Regions from separate parts of the Shewanella sediminis HAW-EB3 genome, predicted to be linked through region 2. Evidence: predicted binding sites of a transcription regulator. Region 2 holds the regulator's gene; each other region holds the start of a gene.

Region 1 (3,284 bases), 620 kb from region 2:
ATACTTTTGCTGCTGCAGGGTCTGCCTGCCGGCAAACACAGTATCGCGCTCATAATCATCACGGCTCAGCGCTGCAACTCTGCTGTTCACTTGTCTGTCTGCAGCTTCTGCCCGGGCGTTTCGACGCGAAACACACGTATCCTTAATCAGATCGATTTCGACTCTGTCGCCACTCTTTTCGGGCGTGGTGAGTAATCTTTTTAACTGAGCCAGCTCAGACAGTTTCTGTTTAGCGAAAGAGAGCTGCTGCTTCAGCGCCGGGGCTAACTCCGCCTCGACATCCAGATCCACCGGGGTATGCAGCAGTGAGCAGGAGGGCGCTATCCATACCCGTCCCTTAAGATCGTTCACCACAGGAGCGATGCGGTCGGCAATCGAGTCGATATCTGCCGCCCAAACGTTTCGGCCATTGATCACCCCCAATGATAAGACCTGCTCGCGTTGAAGGTTAGCGGCAAATCCGGCGAGTTGCTCGGGCGCAGTCACCAGATCGAGATGAAGACCCGCCACCGGCAGTGCCGATACGAGTGCCTGATGGTGGGCAATAGTGCCGTAGTAAGTGGCGAGTAATACTTTGATATCGACGTGTTGCAACGCTTCATAGGCAGAAACAATAGCCTCTTGCCAATCGCTGTCGAGTTCGAGGGCTAAAGTGGGCTCCTCCAGCTGAATCCATTCGACGCCTTGAGCTGCGAAACGCTCTAAGATAGCTTTGTACGCCTTAAGCAGAGCGGGTAACAGGGTTAACTTATCGAACTCACCTCCCACCGCCTTAGCCAGGTAAAGGTAAGAGACCGGACCGAGAAGCACTGGCTTTGCCCTATAACCCAGCGCCTGAGCCTCGCTGACCTCATCGAATATCTGTTCATAGGCGACAGTGAAGCTTTGATCTGCTTCCAGTTCCGGGACGATATAGTGATAATTAGTATTGAAGTATTTGGTCATCTCGGCGGCGGGTGCATCGCCTCCCGTTGGTGCGCGACCACGGGCTACACGAAATAGAGTATCTAAGTCGACCCTATCGGCCTGCTCTTCACCGCGGTGACGCTCAGGGATAGCGTTAAGTGTCGCACTGAGTGTAAGCACCTGATCATAATAGGCAAAGTCGCCCACAGGCAGGAGTTCCACTCCAGCCTTAGCCTGCCACTCCCAGTGAGTGCTTCGCAGATCTTTGGCAACCTGGGCCAACTCGGCTTGGGTTATCTCACCGCGCCAATACTTCTCTTGAGCAAACTTGAGCTCACGTTGACGGCCAATTCGGGGAAACCCTAGATTCCCTATCGTTACCTCTTTCAATGTTTGCATATTGTATACCTTTTTGCTTTAATGTGAGCAGAATTCAGAGTAAACGCGCCAAGAGCATTTTCATTACTCATGTTGATTTAGCATCTGTCGATGCAAAACACATTTGGGCGTCTGGACGTCTAGAAGTTTATTGTGTTAGGCTATTTGCTGACAAACGAATTGATTTCAAGCGCAACATGAACAAAATTCATGTGGGGATAAACGGGTATATATATGATAGAGCTTAGACACTTACGAACATTAGTCGCCCTGAAGGAGAGTGGAAGTCTAGCTGGCGCCGCCAAGAAACGCTTCGTCACTCAGTCGGCTCTTTCCCATCAGATTAAGGAGCTTGAGACCCGAATTAACTCCTCTATTTTTGTCAGAAAGAGCAAACCTCTCTCATTCACACAAGAGGGAGCCAGACTGCTAAACCTTGCCGAAGAGATCCTGCCTAAGGTGATTGAAACTGAGTCCGATCTTAAACAGGGGCTCAATGACGAGCATAATCAGTTAGGCGTCGGCATCGAATGTCATAGCTGTTTTCGCTGGTTAATGCCGGTGATGGAGGAGTTCAGAAACGCCTACCCTCAAGCCAACTTAGATCTCTCCAGCCGCCACCTGTTCGACTCACTCAGTGCCCTCGAGATGGGAGAGCTGGATGTGGTACTCACCTCAGATCCGGTTCCCGGTCAGGCCCTTGCCTATCAGCACCTGTTCGATTTCGAGGTGAAACTTGTCGTCGCTAACGATCATCCGCTGGCCTCAAAGGAGTATGTCACCCCTCAGCTACTGGAGAAGCAGACCATCATCAGCTACCCGGTCCCCTTAGCGCGTTTAGATCTGTATCGGCACTTTCTTGAACCCGCAGGCATCGAAGCGGGTGAGCAGCTTAGCTGCGATCTCACTATGATGTTACTGCAACGTATCGCCTGTAAAGACGGTATCGCCGCCCTGCCGACCTGGTCAATCAGCGAGTCTTATGGCTTAAACCTCACCGCAGTTAAGTTAGGCCAGGAAGGGCTGAAGCGCCCACTGTTCGGGGCCTATAGAAAAGATAGCGTTAATGCCACCTTGGCACAGAAGTGGCTCGAATTAGTCGCCATCGAGGGAATAGCGAAACAACATAAGTTGAATTAATTGAAGGTACGAGATCCTAGGATCTGGCAGTGAGTTCCTAGGATATTGCAATAAAGACAGGGCGAAGAAAGTTGCGAGTCGCGAGCTACAGCCTAATGCTCGTAACTCGAATCTAGATACTCGAATCTTCTTTATAACGGCTTCAGCAGCTGATTTCTCATCGACAAGACACGACGAAGAACCAGACCTGGCGAGTTGGGATCGCGAGTCTGTCGTAAATTATGCGCAATCATGAATTCATCTTTCAGCTCTTCATCTAACCCCAGAGACTCGAATGCTTCTATGGTTAATGTCTGCTTTTGGTTATCGATGAGTGTCTTGATGATACTCAAGGGGAAAGACTCTTCCGACTCGGCATTCAGATAAGCAAATGCAGTCAGAGCGATAATCTCGCCGAAGACGCTGAACAGGGCTAAGGTTTGCACTTCATCGGGATTAATATCGACCCCTTCCATCATATGCAAACTGTCAACGGCATCGGCGGCAATACTCTCAGTCAACGCCCAATATCCGTACACCAGCTTCTTATATGGCTGAGGTAACTCGTCGAGACGCTCTTTAAGATAAAAAGTGAATGCATAACGATAGATATTGACCTGACCTAATCTAACGAGTGCATCTTTGAGAGAACGGTTCTTCGATGTATTACCACTGACACAAGCGGCCGACTGACTGCGCCATAGCATATGGGCCGCTAATGCGGGATCTGATGACACAATATCGATGACATTACGAATATCGCCATCGGCAATAATGGCTTTCTTTAACGGGATCAAAATACCCCGGCGACCAATTACTTGCTCTTCGTTACTAATAATTGCACGTACTTGAGTGAATACTTGATGCTCAAGATCTGTCAT
Region 2 (3,284 bases):
GGTGCGAGCGACGGATTGGTTGGCACTGCGTTTGGGTTATCGTCATGATATGAAGGACAATAGGGCAAGTGTCTATTCATTGGGAACCGGAGTCGAACTTGGCCAGGTATTCTCTCTCGATTTCACAGGTATGGTCAGCAGCGATGACGCCATCGGCGGTGTACTGAAAACCTCTTATCATTTTTAAAGCTCTGCTATCGACTTTATCGTCAACAGTAAGGCACTCACCGAGCAGAGTAGCAGGGTCATTTTTTTGGTTTTATTCTTATCGATATGGCCAACCAGACGTCCCGAGACCAGATAGCCTAATATCACCCCAGGCAATAACATCAGTGACAGCCATAGGTGTTCGATAGTTAATAATCCGGTTATGGCTAAGATCGCCAGTGCGATCGTAGAGCTAAAGATAAAGAAGGCCGATAGAGCGGCGCGAAACTGGCTGGCATCTTTGCCCGAAAGCAATATTGCCATTGGCGGCCCGCCGATGGCGGCGATGTTACCGAATATTCCGGATACGAATCCTGCGGCAAATAAACTTTTTCGATTAACCTTTAAGTTGAACTTCATCAGACTGAGAATAACGGCTGAGGCGACGATTCCGGCTATTGCCAGCCCCAGAACGGGCTGAGGGGCAAATATCAGTAAAGCTGCCCCAAGAAAACCGCCCGGAATACGGCCGAGAAGAGCATATTGCAATCCGTTAAATTCCAGAGAGCTACGCTCTCTGAAGAGTGTCAGCAATGAGATAGAAAACCCCATAACAATAACGGGAGCAGGCACCAGTTGTGGATCGACGAGATAGAGCAAGGGGGTTGCCACGACAGCAAGACCGAAACCGATAAGGCTTTGGGTGAGGGCACCGAAGAAGATGATGATCGAGGCTAAGAGTAAGCTGGTTGGGTCGATTATTGAAAGCACTGCATCTTCTCTCGGTTAATCCTGTTTAGTTGCTGAAGAATAATTTATCTGAAATCGTGAGCGGCTGAAACAAACAGGGATCGCATAGCGATCCCTGAAATTGACTGAACAAGAGTAAAGGTTACTCTACATCTTCCCACTCAATTCCCATCTCATCCATCAAGCGTTTCACCTCTGCCGGAATACTGTCAGGTTTATCTTTAGACAGATCTTCATCATTTGGCAACGGCTGACCGGTATAGGCATGCAAGAATGCTTCACACAGGAGTTCACTGTTAGTTGCGTGGCGCAGGTTATTGACCTGACGACGAGTACGCTCATCAGTCAGAACCTTAAGCACTTTCAAGGGAATTGACACGGTAATCTTCTTTACCTGTTCATTCTTCTTGCCGTGTTCAGCATATGGGCTGATATAATCGCCATTCCACTCAGTCATTGACTCACCTGTAAATTCAAAATTCGGGGCAGATTTTAACCCTTTAATTTGTACAGTCAAATTATTGCCTCTTATTTGCGACAATTGCAAATAGATTTCTATATGTTTGGACGTCTAAATGGCTATAAGTTGTTGACGATGGCTTTTAGCTTAGGTACATTTAGACGTCCAGACATCTATTTGTGTCAATTGAAATGAAGTATGATGTTCAGTAAATAGTTTAGGAGATGTAGATGACCGAACGTAAGTTAGCCACAATTGCAGTCCGTCAAGGGATTGAGTCTGATACTCAGTATGGTGCGGTCGTACCACCAATCTACCTTTCTACTAATTACTCTTTCGACGGGCACAAGAATCCCAGAGATTTTGATTATAGTCGCTCGGGGAATCCGACCCGCTCAATCCTTGGAGATGCTATCGCCGGATTAGAAAAGGGAGCAACGGGTGTCGTGACCTGTACCGGGATGGCGGCAATTACTCTGGTGACGAGTCTGTTGGGCCCCGATGATCTGTTAGTGGTTCCCCATGACTGCTATGGCGGTAGCTACCGCTTGTTTACCAACTTAGCGAAGAAGGGCCAGTTTAAGTTGGCTGTTGTCGATCAGACCGATGAGTTAGCCCTACAAGATGCTATAGCGCAAAACCCTAAGATGGTTTGGCTCGAGACACCCTCAAACCCACTGCTGCGCGTGGTCGATATCGAGGCTATCGCGAAGGCGAGTCATGCAGTCGATGCTCTCGTAGTGGTAGACAACACGTTCCTTTCGCCTATCTTGCAGCAACCTCTGCTGCTCGGTGCGGATATCGTTATCCACTCTACGACCAAATATATAAATGGACACAGTGATGTGGTTGGCGGCGCCGTGGTAGCTAAAGACGAGGAGTTAGGGGAGTTATTGCACTGGTGGTCAAATACCTTAGGCCTGACCGGCTCGGCGTTCGATAGCTATCTGACGTTACGTGGTATTCGTACCCTTGCCGTACGTATTCGAGAGCATCAGGCGAACGCCCAAAGAGTACTGGATACGCTGACAGCGAGTAGTGTCGTCGATAAAGTTTATTATCCGGGCCTTAAGGATCACCCCGGTCATGAGATCGCCGCGAAACAACAAAAAGGCTTCGGCGCAATGTTAAGTTTCGAGCTTAAGGGGGGAGAAGCCGAGTTAGTGGCCTTCCTCGAGCAACTTAGCGTGTTCTCCGTCGCAGAAAGTTTAGGTGGCGTAGAGAGTTTAGTCGCGGTTCCTGCGACAATGACCCATAGAGCAATGGAGCCTGAGGCTCGAGCCGAAGCTGGGGTGAAAGATACCCTTATCCGTCTTTCTGTAGGTATTGAAGATGCAGATGATTTAGTTGCTGATATACAGGCAGGACTTGCAGCGGCATTAGCTTGTTAATAGGAGTTTGAAATGGCACGTTGTCATTTGCATAAATTTGGTGGTTCCAGTCTGGCGGACGCTGACTGTTACCGCCGTGTGGCTCATATCCTTCTCACTCACGGCAATAGCGACGATCTTGTCGTAGTCTCCGCCGCGGGTAAGAGCACCAACTTTCTTTATAAATTATTAGAGTTAAAAGATACGGCTCAGCTCTGGCAAGAAGAGCTGCAGGTGTTGATTAGCTTTCAACAAAACCTGATCGAGCAGCTGCTTTCTAATGAACAGGCCACAAGTTTAAGAGAACGTTTGTCGATCGATAAGTACCAGCTTATCAGTCTGTTTTCACAGGATGAACTGAAGGAATACGAACGCAGCGAAGTGGTGAGCTTCGGTGAGCGCTGGTCCGCGCGCCTGTTGGCGGCCTTGCTCAGGGAGTCTGGTGTTGCTGCGAGCGATGTCGATGCCAGAACCTTGTTATTGGCCGACGAAGGTGGCGTGCCGCAGATAATGCTGGTCGAGTCCCGTCAGCGAGTTCGGCAAGTACTTAATGACCA
Region 3 (3,284 bases), 1.9 Mb from region 2:
CGAAATTGAAGGCATCATCAAGGGAATGAGCCATAACAGCTCTCGGATCTGGGTGGTCGATAAACATGGACGCGTATTAGCCAAATCCGGTGATATACGCAACGGTAGCAGTGTTTGGACCCGGACGGTGACAGAGGCGCCGGATCCCTCATTTTGGGGGCAATTTAAGCACAATGTCCTGACCCCTTTTTATTACAAGATATTGACGACGCCTCCTAAAGATTTTATCGACTCACTGCAGGATTCAACTGTATTAGAAGGTAGCCATATCCAGCGAGCACTGTCCGGAAAGCAGGGTTCGACCTGGCGACTAACCCCGGACAACAAGGCCGTGATCCTCGCCGCTGCCAGCCCGATCTGGATCGACGATAAGGTGATGGGTGTGGTGATCTCTGAAGAGACCACCCACGGCATACGCACACTTAGGAACAAGGCCTTAGAGAAACTGTTCAACGTCATATTAACGGTCATGAGCATGGGTACCTTAGCCCTGTTCTTCTTCGCTTCCAGCATCTCGAGCCGTATTCGTAAACTCAGAGATGAAGCCGAACGCGCCATCGACAGCCAGGGACGGATAAGAAACCATATCCAAGGTTCGAAAGTACGTGACGAAATAGGCGATCTCTCCAGAAGTTTCGCCAGTATCGTGAGTCGCTTAGGCCTATATACCCATTACCTTGAGAATATGTCGTCCAGACTATCCCATGAGTTAAGAACGCCTGTCGCCGTGGTTCGCTCATCACTGGAACACTTAGGCTTGCAACAACTGGACAAGGATAGCCGCAAATATGTTGACCGAGCTCAGGAGGGGGTAAGTCGTTTGAGCATGATCCTCAATAATATGAGTGAGGCGACACGATTAGAAGAGAGTCTTTCCAAGGCCGAAATGGACATATTCCCACTGTCGAAAGTGGTAAACGGCTGCATGCAAGGATATCAGCTGACCTATCCCCAGCAGGAATTTATCCTCTCCATCCCCGATGAACCATTAAATATGAGTGGGGTTCCCGAATATATCGCCCAACTGATGGATAAACTGATTGCCAACGCACTTGAATTTAGTCTTCCGGGTACGGCGATTACGGTTTCACTCGAAGTTAAACAGAGGCAGGCGGAGCTTAGCATCAGTAATTTCGGGCCTGAGTTGCCCGATAAAATGAGCGAGCAGATCTTTGAATCTATGGTCTCTGTGCGGGCGCAAAAAGCACAAGACAAGCCACATCTTGGTTTAGGTCTGTATATCGCAAGGCTAATCACAGAGTTCCATCAGGGCAGTATTGTGGCTACAAATATTTCGACGAGTAGCGAGTCGATAAAAGACAATGAACCGAGTCGTGTTCAAGACCCTGGCCACTCTGGTGTCACCATCTGTGTCACCCTACCGCTTTGCAAAGAGTAACTAACTTTCTGAATGTGATTAAGCTGATAGATGAATGAGCAGTTAACTTGAACTTCCATTTAGCCGTTTAGATGTTAAGATGGCTAAACAACAATTCAATCCTCTTCGGTTGTGGACAGTACCTTATGAAAAAAGAGACACAGATAATCAGTACCGGTCGAGATAAAAAATGGACCAAAGGCGTCATTAATCCTCCTGTATTTCGAGCTTCGACCATGGTTTTCGACACTATGGATGAGATGCGTTTCGCCATCAAGAACCGGGCCAATGGAGAGATGTTCTATGGCAGACGCGGCGGGCCGACCCACTTTGCTTTTCAGGCCGCCATCGCCGAACTTGAGGGTGGTGTAGGGACCGCACTATATCCGTCGGGATCGGCCGCCATCAGCGGTGCCCTGCTCTCATTTTTAAAAGCCGGCGATCACCTGCTAATGGTCGATAGCGCCTATGAACCCACCCGGGATCTGTGCAATAAATTGCTTGCGGGGTTCGGTATCGAGACCACCTACTACGATCCTATGATTGGTGCCGGCATTAGCGAACTCATCAGGCCAAACACTAAGGTGTTGTTTCTCGAATCTCCAGGCTCCATCACCATGGAAGTTCAGGATGTACCCACACTGAGTGAAATTGCTCACAAGCACGATATCGTCGTCATGCTGGATAACACCTGGGCTTCCCCCATTAACTCGCGACCCTTCGACATGGGCGTCGATATCTCAATTCAGGCCGCCACTAAATATATTGTCGGACATTCGGATGTCATGATGGGTACCGCGACATCCAATGAAGCTCACTGGGATCAACTGAGAGAAAATAGTTACCTGATGGGGCAATGCACCTCACCCGATGATGTCTACCTGGCTAATCGGGGTCTGAGAACATTAGGTGTGCGTATGCAGCAACATGAGCAGAATGCGCTTAAAGTTGCCAACTGGTTAGCCACTCGTCCCGAGGTCGATCATATAAGGCATCCGGCATTCGACACCTGTCCCGGCCATCAGTTTTTTAAACGCGATTTCAGCGCCTCGAATGGCCTGTTCTCCTTTGTGCTCAAAGAGGGCGACCTGAACTCAGTCACTGCACTGGTCGAAAATATGCACCACTTCAAGATGGGCTTCTCCTGGGGTGGATTTGAGAGCCTGATCTTAGGGGTATTTGGCATCGATAAGTTAAGAACCGCCACCAAATGGGATAGCAGTAAACCTCTGATACGTCTGCATATCGGGCTGGAAAACCCCGACGATCTTATTGCCGATCTGGAAGCAGGATTCGAGCGGTTCAATGCCGCTCTCAATAAGCGATAGACATGAGACGATAGGCATTGAGTGCCTTTAAAAAAGTTCTGTATCAAAAAACCGCCTGACAGGCGTTTTTTTTACGAATGAAATTTAGGTGACAGTGATACTTGAATCTGGAAGTTAACTATTTGGCCGATAAATAACGGGCTGACCAAATTCAATTATCTTGTCATCTATCACCGCAATACCCGCGTCATCGGGACAAAGATAGTACTCATTCACAAGGTTTCTCAAAGCCACAGTCCAGGGCATGGTATTGGGCCGCACCGCATCCGAATGCTCATCCATAAGCTGATTGAGCAACATGGAAGCATCCTTTATGTCACCGTCTACATGGGGCACAAATTGAAATGGTACCAGCGACAAGGAGGAAAGATCCTGCAGGTCCACATCATTAGTGTCACCGCAAAGCCGGGCACTCTCGATAGAGGGCGTCATTATCATAGCACCTGCACTGACCCCTATAATTGCCCCCCCATCGTTAAGGTAGGCTTGCAGCGATGTGAGCAGGTCTCTCTTTTTTAACCACTTAAGAAACCTGAAGGTATCACCACCGGATAGATGAATCGCATCGAAACCGAACA

What was found. Region 2 encodes MetJ, which represses methionine synthesis genes. Its sites were predicted from a motif close to TAGACGTCTAGACGTCTA; they were not measured.
Region 1: a site for MetJ is predicted at 1,418-1,435, ahead of metE (5-methyltetrahydropteroyltriglutamate--homocysteine S-methyltransferase). Genes of this name have one in related genera too.
Region 3: a site for MetJ is predicted at 1,460-1,477, ahead of SSED_RS13115 (cystathionine beta-lyase). Genes of this name have one in related genera too.

Annotation. Positions count from the first base shown of each region.
Region 1 is NC_009831.1:4,333,811-4,337,094, forward strand. It holds gene metE (5-methyltetrahydropteroyltriglutamate--homocysteine S-methyltransferase) at 1-1,305, opposite strand, end outside; gene SSED_RS18615 (LysR family transcriptional regulator) at 1,519-2,424, shown strand; gene SSED_RS18620 (HDOD domain-containing protein) at 2,556-3,284, opposite strand.
Region 2 is NC_009831.1:4,950,107-4,953,390, reverse strand. It holds gene traF (conjugal transfer protein TraF) at 1-187, shown strand, start outside; gene SSED_RS21080 (sulfite exporter TauE/SafE family protein) at 184-918, opposite strand; gene metJ (met regulon transcriptional regulator MetJ) at 1,040-1,354, opposite strand; gene metB (cystathionine gamma-synthase) at 1,588-2,748, shown strand; gene SSED_RS21065 (bifunctional aspartate kinase/homoserine dehydrogenase II) at 2,761-3,284, shown strand, end outside.
Region 3 is NC_009831.1:3,035,691-3,038,974, forward strand. It holds gene pdsS (proteobacterial dedicated sortase system histidine kinase) at 1-1,399, shown strand, start outside; gene SSED_RS13115 (cystathionine beta-lyase) at 1,525-2,706, shown strand; gene SSED_RS13120 (Type 1 glutamine amidotransferase-like domain-containing protein) at 2,821-3,284, opposite strand, start outside.